Regions from separate parts of the Mycobacteroides saopaulense genome, predicted to be linked through region 2. Evidence: riboswitches for the same ligand, from Rfam matches in the RefSeq annotation. Region 2 holds a riboswitch; the other holds the start of a gene.

Region 1 (4,398 bases), 1.6 Mb from region 2:
GGCGTGTCGGTTGAGGTGAAATCGAGGCGCGCTAGACCTCTACGGACGCCAGCACGGAGTTGAAGGTCGCACTCGGGCGCATTGCCGCGCTGGTCTTCTCCGGATCCGGCTGGTAATACCCGCCGATGTCGACCGGGCCACCCTGCACCGCGTTGAGCTCGGCGACGATCGTGTCCTCGTTCTCGACCAGCTGCTTGGCCAGCGGCGCGAACAGCTCGGCCAGCTCGGTGTCCTCGGTCTGCGCGGCAAGTTCGGCCGCCCAGTACAGCGCGAGGTAGAACTGGCTGCCGCGGTTGTCGAGCTCGCCGGTCTTGCGCGACGGGCTCTTGTCGTTCTCCAGCAGCTTGCCGGTCGCGGCATCCAGCGTGGTGGCCAGGATCTTGGCGCGGGCGTTCCCGGTCTTGATGCCCAGATCCTCCAGGCTGACGGCCAGGGCCAGGAACTCACCCAGCGAATCCCATCGCAGGTGGTTCTCCTCGACCAGCTGGCTGACGTGCTTGGGTGCCGAACCACCGGCACCCGTCTCATACAGCCCGCCGCCGGCCATCAGCGGCACGATCGACAGCATCTTGGCGCTGGTGCCCAGCTCCAAGATCGGGAACAGGTCCGTCAGGTAGTCGCGCAGGATGTTGCCGGTCGCCGCGATGGTGTCCTTGCCGCGAATCAGCCGCTCCAGCGTGTACCGCATGGCCCACACCTGCGGAACGATCTGGATCTTGAGGCCCTCGGTGTCGTGGTCCTCCAGGTAGGTCTTCACCTTGTTGCGCAGCTCGACCTCGTGGGGACGCTCGGTGTCCAGCCAGAAGACCACGTTCATGCCGGACTCACGTCCGCGCGTGACGGCGAGCTTGACCCAGTCCTGGATGGCGGCATCGGTGACGACCGGCATGCGCCAGATATCGCCTGCCTCGACGTTCTGGCTCAGCAGCACCTCGCCGGTCTCGACGTCGACGATGTCGGCGACACCTGCCTCGGCGATCTCGAACGTCTTGTCGTGGCTGCCGTACTCCTCGGCCTTCTGCGCCATGAGACCAACGTTGGGAACGGTGCCCATCGTGGTCGGGTCGAACTGGCCGTGGGTCTTGCAGAAGTTGATCATCTCCTGGTAGATCCGGGAGAAGGTCGACTCCGGGTTGACGGCCTTGGTGTCCTTGAGCTTGCCGTCGGCGCCGTACATCTTGCCGCCGGCGCGGATCATCGCGGGCATCGAGGCGTCGACGATCACGTCGCTGGGCGAGTGGAAGTTCGAGATGCCCTTGGCCGAATCCACCATGGCCAGCTCGGGCCGGTGCTCGTGGCACGCGTGCAGGTCGCGGATGATCTCCTCGTGCTGCGAGGCGGGCAGCGCCTCGATCTTGCTGTAGAGATCGGACATGCCGTTGTTGACGTTGACGCCCAGCTCGTCGAACAGCTTCTGGTGCTTTTCGAAGGCGTCCTTGTAGAAGATCTTGACCGCGTGTCCGAAGACGATGGGATGGCTGACGCGCATCATGGTGGCCTTGACGTGCAAGGACAGCATCACGCCGGTCTTGTAGGCGTCCTCGATCTGCTCCTCGTAGAAGTCGCAGAGCGCCTTCTTGCTCATGAACATGCTGTCGATGATGTCGCCCTTGCCCAGCTTGACCTCGGGCTTGAGTACTACGGCCTCGCTGGCCTCGCGGCCAGCGGGCGTGAGCACCATCTTGACCTTGCGGTCGCGGTCCAGGGTCAGCGACTTCTCACCGTGGTAGAAGTCGCCCTCCTTCATGGTCGCGACGTGGGTACGTGATGCCTGCGACCACTCGCCCATGCTGTGCGGGTGCTTGCGCGCGTACTCCTTCACCGCGCGCGGTGCACGGCGGTCCGAGTTACCTTCGCGTAGAACGGGGTTCACGGCGCTGCCAAGACACTTGGTGTAGCGCGTCTTGATGGCCTCTTCTTCCTCGTTCTTCGGATCGCCGGGGTACTCGGGCAGCTTGTAACCCTTGCCCTGCAGTTCCTTGATGGCGGCGAGCAGCTGAGGCACGGAGGCGCTGATGTTGGGCAGCTTGATGATGTTCGTGTCCGGCAGTTGGGTCAGCCGGCCCAGCTCGGCCAGATTGTCCGGAACCTGCTGGTCTTCGGGGAGGTAGTCGGCGAACTCGGAAAGGATTCGGGCGGCAACAGAGATATCGCTGGTTCGGACGTCGATGCCGGCTGGTCCGGCGAAGGCACGGATGATCGGCAAGAAGGAGTACGTCGCGAGCAGCGGCGCCTCGTCTGTCAGCGTGTAGATGATGGTCGGCTGCTGCGCACTCATGGTCACTCCCGGCATCGTTGATCGGACTTGTTGGTCGGTCAAAATTTCAGGTACCCCGTGGGTCACACGGATGCCCTATTCAGTATCACGTCGCCTCCGAGCCTAGGCGGGCGGACGGCGTGTGATCGCGCTCCCATATGCGCTTGGACTACCTGGTGGCAACCATTCGGTGAATTGCGATACGCTGCTAAGCGGTCATGAGTACCAGCGTCAAGCCCCGGCTCGCTGGTCGGCAACCCTCCAACCGCGGTGGGGTGCCCCGGGTGATTGACCAGGTTGAGTAGCCGACTGAATCGTCGACAGGTTGTCGACGGAGCAATCGGCCACACGGCAAGCGCGGGTCCGATGGCGGGCCCCGAGAAGACAGGTTGGCCCGATGAAGTATTCGTCACCCGGGGGTAAGTCCCTGCGTTCCTGTTGTCGGCACTGTCACTGTCGCTGTTGTCCCCAGCCCTGACTGCCGTACCCGACTACCCCCAGGAGAGCCCCATGACCGATATCGACCCCACACAGTGGACCTTCGAGACCAAGCAGATCCACGCGGGCCAGTCCGCCGATGCCTCGACCAATGCCCGAGCCTTGCCGATCTACCAGACCACCTCCTACGTCTTCGACGACACGGCGCATGCCGCGGCGCTCTTCGGACTGTCCGAAGAGGGCAACATCTACACCCGCATCGGTAACCCCACTCAGGACGTTGTGGAGCAGCGCATCGCCGCCCTGGAGGGTGGTGTGGCCGCGCTGCTGCTGGCCTCCGGACAGGCGGCGGCGACGCTGGCCATCGTGAACATCGCGGAGGCCGGCGACAACATCGTGTCGAGCCCGCGCCTGTATGGCGGCACGTACAACCTGCTGCACTACACACTGCCGCGCCTGGGTATTTCGACCACCTTCGTCGAAGATCCCGATGATCTCGAGTCCTGGCGCCGAGCCATCACTCCGCAGACCAAGGCGATCTTCGCCGAGTCGATCTCCAACCCCCAGAACGACATTCTCGACATCGCGGGCATCTCGGAGATCGCACACGCGGCAGGCATCCCGCTCATCGTCGACAACACCGTCGCCACGCCCTATTTGATCCAGCCGCTGGCTCACGGTGCCGACATCGTGGTGCACTCGGCCACCAAATACCTTGGCGGGCATGGCAATGCAATCGGCGGCGTGATCATCGACGGCGGCACCTTCGACTGGACACAGGGTCGGCATCCGGGCTTCACCACACCCGACCCGAGCTACCACGGGGTGGTCTTCGCCGACCTGGGCGCACCGGCCTATGCACTCAAGGCCCGCGTTCAGCTGTTGCGCGACCTCGGCCCTGCCATCTCACCGTTCAACGCATTCCTCATCGCGCAGGGTCTGGAGACGCTGAGCCTGCGCGTGCAACGCCACGTAGAGAACGCACAGCGCGTGGCCGAATACCTCGTGGCCCAGCCGGAGGTCACCCGCGTCAACTACGCCGGTCTGCCCACCTCGCCCTGGTACGAGCGCGCGAAGGCACTGGCACCCAAGGGCGCCGGGGCCGTCCTGGCCTTCGAATTGGACGGAGGAGCCGAGGCGGCGACGACCTTCATCGATGCACTGACCCTGCACAGCCATGTCGCCAACATCGGCGACGTGCGCTCGCTCGTCATCCACCCCGCGACCACGACGCACGCACAGCTCGCCCCCGCCGAGCAGGTGGCCTCGGGCGTCACCCCCGGGCTGGTCCGGCTGGCCGTCGGCATCGAGGGCATCGACGACATCCTGGCCGATCTCGACGCCGGATTTGCCGCCGTACGTCGCCTCAAACAGCCCGCGGCGGTGGCATCATCGTGACCATCGAACAGCAGCTTCCGGCTCCGAACGTCGCCCTCCCCCAGGGCGACGAGATCGCCTATGTACCAATAGGTTCGATCACGCTGGAAAGCGGTGCTGTCATCGACGACGCGATCGTCGCGGTACAGAGCTGGGGGGAGCTCTCGCCGCGTCGCGACAATGTGGTGTTCGTCTGCCACGCACTGACTGCCGACTCCCACGTGGTCGGCGAAGCGGGCCCCGACCACATCACCGGCGGCTGGTGGGAAGGAATCATCGGTCCGGGCGCGGCGATCGACACCGACCAGTGGTGCGCCATCGCCACC
Region 2 (4,398 bases):
CTTGTTGTGGAAGTACATCTCGCCGAAACCACCTGGGCGGAAGGGTGAATCGCCGTGATTGTCGATGTAGTACGTGTTGGCCGTCGAGCACGCCGGCGAGAGCCAGAGGTGATTCTTGTTGCGCTCATGCATCTTATGGAAGTACGCCTCATGCACCTGCGGCTTGACCTCGGCGGTGGTGGCCCCACGCTTCTTGGTTTCCGCGATGACGCGGGCGGCGTGCGCGGTGGTCGACTCGATCAGCATGTGATACGGCCCGAAGACATATCCATAGGGCCCGAGGACCAGAAAGAAGTTGGGATAATCGGGGATCGAGACCCCTTGATATGCCTGGTAACGATTCTCCTGGAAGAACTGCTTCAGGTCCTTGCCGCGCCGGCCCGCGGTCGGGAAGGCGGGCATGTGATCCCAGATCGCGAATCCGGTGGCGCAGATCAGCACATCCACCTCGCGCTCGACCCCGTCCGCGGTCAACAACCCTTTCTCGGTGATGCGCTGGATCGGTTCGGTCACCAGATCGACATTGGGACGATTGAACGTCTTGAGATAGGTGTTGGAGAACGACGGTCGTTTACAACCAAATCCGTAGTAGGGCAGTAGCTTCTCCCGGGTCACCGGATCATCGACCTGAGTTCGCATCCAGGCCCGAATTCTATTGGCCATGGCCATCGAGGCGGATTCGACGTATTTGGAGTCGAGCTTGAAGACAGCATCCGGGATGTATGCGGTACTGAGGTTGATGGCGTGCCGAATACCCTTGGCCACGCCAGGAATCCCGAACAGCGTCCGCCAGAACCCGTTGTACTTCCAGTCAGGCTTGGGGCCCACGTAGATGGGCGTGCGCTGAAAGACACTGAGATGGCCGACTTCCGGAGCGATCTCCGGAACCAGCTGCAGCGAGGTGGCGCCGGTTCCGATGACGGCCACCCGCTTTCCGGCGAGCTGAATATCCTTGTCCCACAATGCGGTATGCATCAGCACACCCTGATAGGAATCGATCCCGTCTATCTCGGGAAGCTTGGGCTGCTCAAGGCCTCCGGTCGCGGCAATCACATGCCGTCCCGTGATGACGCTGTCGTCGTCCAGAGTCAGCACCCATATGTTGTGCGCCTCATCGAATTCCTGACGGACCACCCGCGTGTTGAACCGAATTCTACTGCGCAGTTGATGCTTGTCGACGAGTTCGTTGGCATATTGCTCGAGCTCATCGCCGGGCGTGAAGAACTTCGACCAGGTGGTCTTCTGATCGTAGGAGAAGCTGTAGATGAAGGTGGGGATGTCGACGGCCACGCCCGGGTACTTGTTGGCGTGCCAGGTGCCGCCGGCAGCTCCCCACTTCTCGAGGATCACGAAATCGTGGACTCCCCTTTTGGTGAGCTCCACTCCGGCTCCGATACCGCCGAAGCCGGCGCCGATGATCACGACCTCATGCTCGGGAACACCCCGCTCCAGCCCGTTGACCTCTTTACCCCGCACACGCGCACTAGTCATTCGACGTCCTTGTCAGTCCGACCCATTATGTGTCGAACTGAAAGTATCACGTATTTAGAGTTACGAATACTGTGTCGGGGATCAGGCCGCCAAGAAATCCGGGAACGGTCGCGGATCGTCCACCGGGCCCACCTGACCGTCGCGCTCGGTGTACGTCAGGGCCGGCCCCCTGTCGACGAGCTCACCGATCGCGTCCAGAAGGCGCGTGATGTCGCCCGGGGTGGTTCCCAAGCCGATGCTCGCGCGCAGCGCCCCACCCGGCGCACCCAGCCTGGCCAGGAGCGGATGCGCGCAAAATCTGCCGTCACGCAGCCCGATGCCGTGTTCGGCAGAAAGATAGGCGGCCACAACCGACGGCGTATATCCGGCGACCGTAAAGGACACGATGCCCAGGACATCTCGCCCGCTGTCCCAGATGCTCAGAGTGTCAACACCTTCGATCGCATCCAGCCCGTCGCGCAGCTGCGCGGTGAGGGCATTCTCGACCAGACTCGCCTCGCCGAGAATGGCCAATGCCTCGCAGGCCGCGGCCACAGCCGCCACCCCGACGACGTTGGGGGTACCGGCCTCATGCCGCTGCGGCCCGGTGAACCATTCCGCCCCGTCGACACTCACATCGCGAACGGCTCCGCCGCCGGCGAGATAAGGCCTCGCGGCATCAAGCCAGTCGGCTTGTCCGACAAGAACTCCGGCACCGAATGGGGCGTACAGCTTATGTCCAGAGAACGCGAGGTAGTCGATTCCGTTCCCCGCCAGATCGATTCGACGGTGGGGAGCCAATTGTGCGCCGTCCACCGCGATCCTCGCCCCGCGCCGGTGTGCCACGGTCGCAAGCTCGGCCAGCGGCAACACCTCACCGGTGACATTCGAGGCGCCGGTTACGGCCAGCAGCGCCGCAGGCCGACGCTGCAGTTCCTCGTCCAGCGCCGTGACGGTATCGGCCACGGTGGCTCGATGCTCCACCACCCGGGCGCCGTACCGCTGCCAAGTCAACAGGTTTGCATGGTGCTCGATATCGAGGACGACCACCTCGCCCGGCACCGCGGCGGCCAACAGATTGAGCGAGTCGGTGGTGTTGCGGGTGAAGATCACCTGGTGGCCCTCGGCGGCACCGACGAAGCGCGCGACAGTCTCCCGAGCTCCCTCGTAGAGCCTGGTGCACACGCGCGAGGCGTAACCGGCCCCCCGGTGCACGCTGGCGTAGTACGGCAGCAGCTCGGTCACCCGGTCGGCGACGTCGCAGAGCGCGGGCGCACTGGCCGCGTAGTCGAAGTTGGCATACCTGATCCAGCCACCCTGGGCCAGAGGAACTTTGGTATCGGCCCCGACAACGCGTGCGGTCGGTTGCTCGGACACTGACATGTGACATCCCATCTCACCGGACCCGCCCGGCGAGTCCACGCTTGCCGCGCCCGGTTGAGCACGGCCAGGTCGTCACCTGGAGCACCCCGCCGTGGATGAGCCGCTGGCGCGAAGACCAACAGCGTGGAGGAGGGTTGCCGACCAGCTAGCCAGGGCTTATCGCTGGTTCTCATGACCTGTGCGCAGTCTGCACGTGGATCATGACCACCGTCAAGCGCATTGCGCAGGGTGATTTCAATCCCGATTTCCCGATCACCGCGTCATAAGGCAGACTGGCGGGCGGAGGGGAGTATTCCTTCGCTGCGGTGTCGTCATCACATCGGCCGTTGTCGGTCCGGTCGGTGCCGCGGGCCGGTCATCTGCCGGCGGAAGAGACCTCCGGCGTTTTGGCGACCGGAGGTTATTCAATGCAGGTGTCCCAGCTCGAATGGATCATCACCCTGACCGTGACGGTCGCAATCCTGATCGTCGACATCGTCGTGATCGGCAGGCGGCCCCACGAACCCTCGGTACGTGAAACCGCCACCGCACTCAGCATCTACGTGGGCCTCGCGGTGGCCTTCGGGCTCTGGGTGTGGTTCTTCCATGGCAGCCAGTACGGGCTCGAGTTCTACGCGGGCTGGCTCACCGAATACAGCCTGTCGGTGGACAACCTGTTCATATTCCTGATCATCATGGCCAGCTTCAAAGTGCCCAGGATCTATCAACAGGAAGCCCTGCTGATAGGCATCATCCTGGCGCTCATCTTCCGCGGCATCTTCATCGCCCTGGGCGCGGTGGCCATCAACCAGTTCTCGTGGATCTTCTACCTTTTCGGTGCGTTCCTGGTGTACACCGCCATCAACCTGGCGCGCGACACCGAACATGACGACGACGCCGACAACGCCGTGGTGAAGTTCGCCCGAAAGCACCTGCGCACCACCGACACGTGGGACGGCCTGCGGCTGTGGGTCCGGGATAACGGCGCCAGACTCATCACGCCGATGTTCCTGGTGATCGTCGCCCTCGGCACCACCGACCTGCTCTTCGCGCTCGACTCGATCCCCGCCATCTACGGACTCACCAAAGAGCCCTACCTCGTGTTCACCGCCAATGTGTTCGCGCTCATGGGTCTGCGCCAGCTGTACTTCCTGCTTGGCGACATGCTCAAACGGCTGGTGTACCTATCGCAGGGATTGGCATTCATCTTGTTCTTCATCGGCGTCAAGCTGATCCTGCACGCCCTGCATGAGAACGAACTGCCCTTCATCAACGGCGGCGAGCCCGTCCACGTACCCGAGATCCCCACGCTGGCAAGCCTTGCGGTGATCGTGGTCACCCTTCTCATCACCACGGTCGCCAGCCTGTACAAGACCAGACGAAGCGCCGCCTAGCCGCCCCCGCCTGGCACCCACAGGTCGACCGACGGCCCACCGTGGCAAACTCATTTGCCTGGGGCTGCGCCCGCCCGGAGGACCACTTCCGCGCGGCAGCGGGCCCAGCCGCAGCCGGACCGATAGGCTCGCTGCGGTACCCCGCCAGCCCAGAGAACCAACGCGGAAATGA

Evidence for each region. A riboswitch is a leader RNA that binds a small molecule or an ion and turns the genes downstream of it on or off. The one in region 2 is predicted to bind S-adenosylmethionine.
Region 1: another riboswitch for S-adenosylmethionine. It lies ahead of MYCSP_RS17255 (bifunctional o-acetylhomoserine/o-acetylserine sulfhydrylase); the one in region 2 lies ahead of MYCSP_RS02170 (aminotransferase class V-fold PLP-dependent enzyme).

What each region holds. Positions count from the first base shown of each region.
Region 1 covers NZ_CP010271.1:3,445,255-3,449,652, forward strand. Annotated here, with positions in the region: gene MYCSP_RS17250 (NADP-dependent isocitrate dehydrogenase) at 32-2,278, opposite strand; SAM riboswitch class IV at 2,472-2,621, shown strand; gene MYCSP_RS17255 (bifunctional o-acetylhomoserine/o-acetylserine sulfhydrylase) at 2,768-4,093, shown strand; gene metX (homoserine O-acetyltransferase MetX) at 4,090-4,398, shown strand, end outside.
Region 2 covers NZ_CP010271.1:429,111-433,508, reverse strand. Annotated here, with positions in the region: gene MYCSP_RS02175 (flavin-containing monooxygenase) at 1-1,491, opposite strand, end outside; gene MYCSP_RS02170 (aminotransferase class V-fold PLP-dependent enzyme) at 1,573-2,853, opposite strand; SAM riboswitch class IV at 2,886-3,030, opposite strand; gene MYCSP_RS02165 (TerC family protein) at 3,261-4,226, shown strand.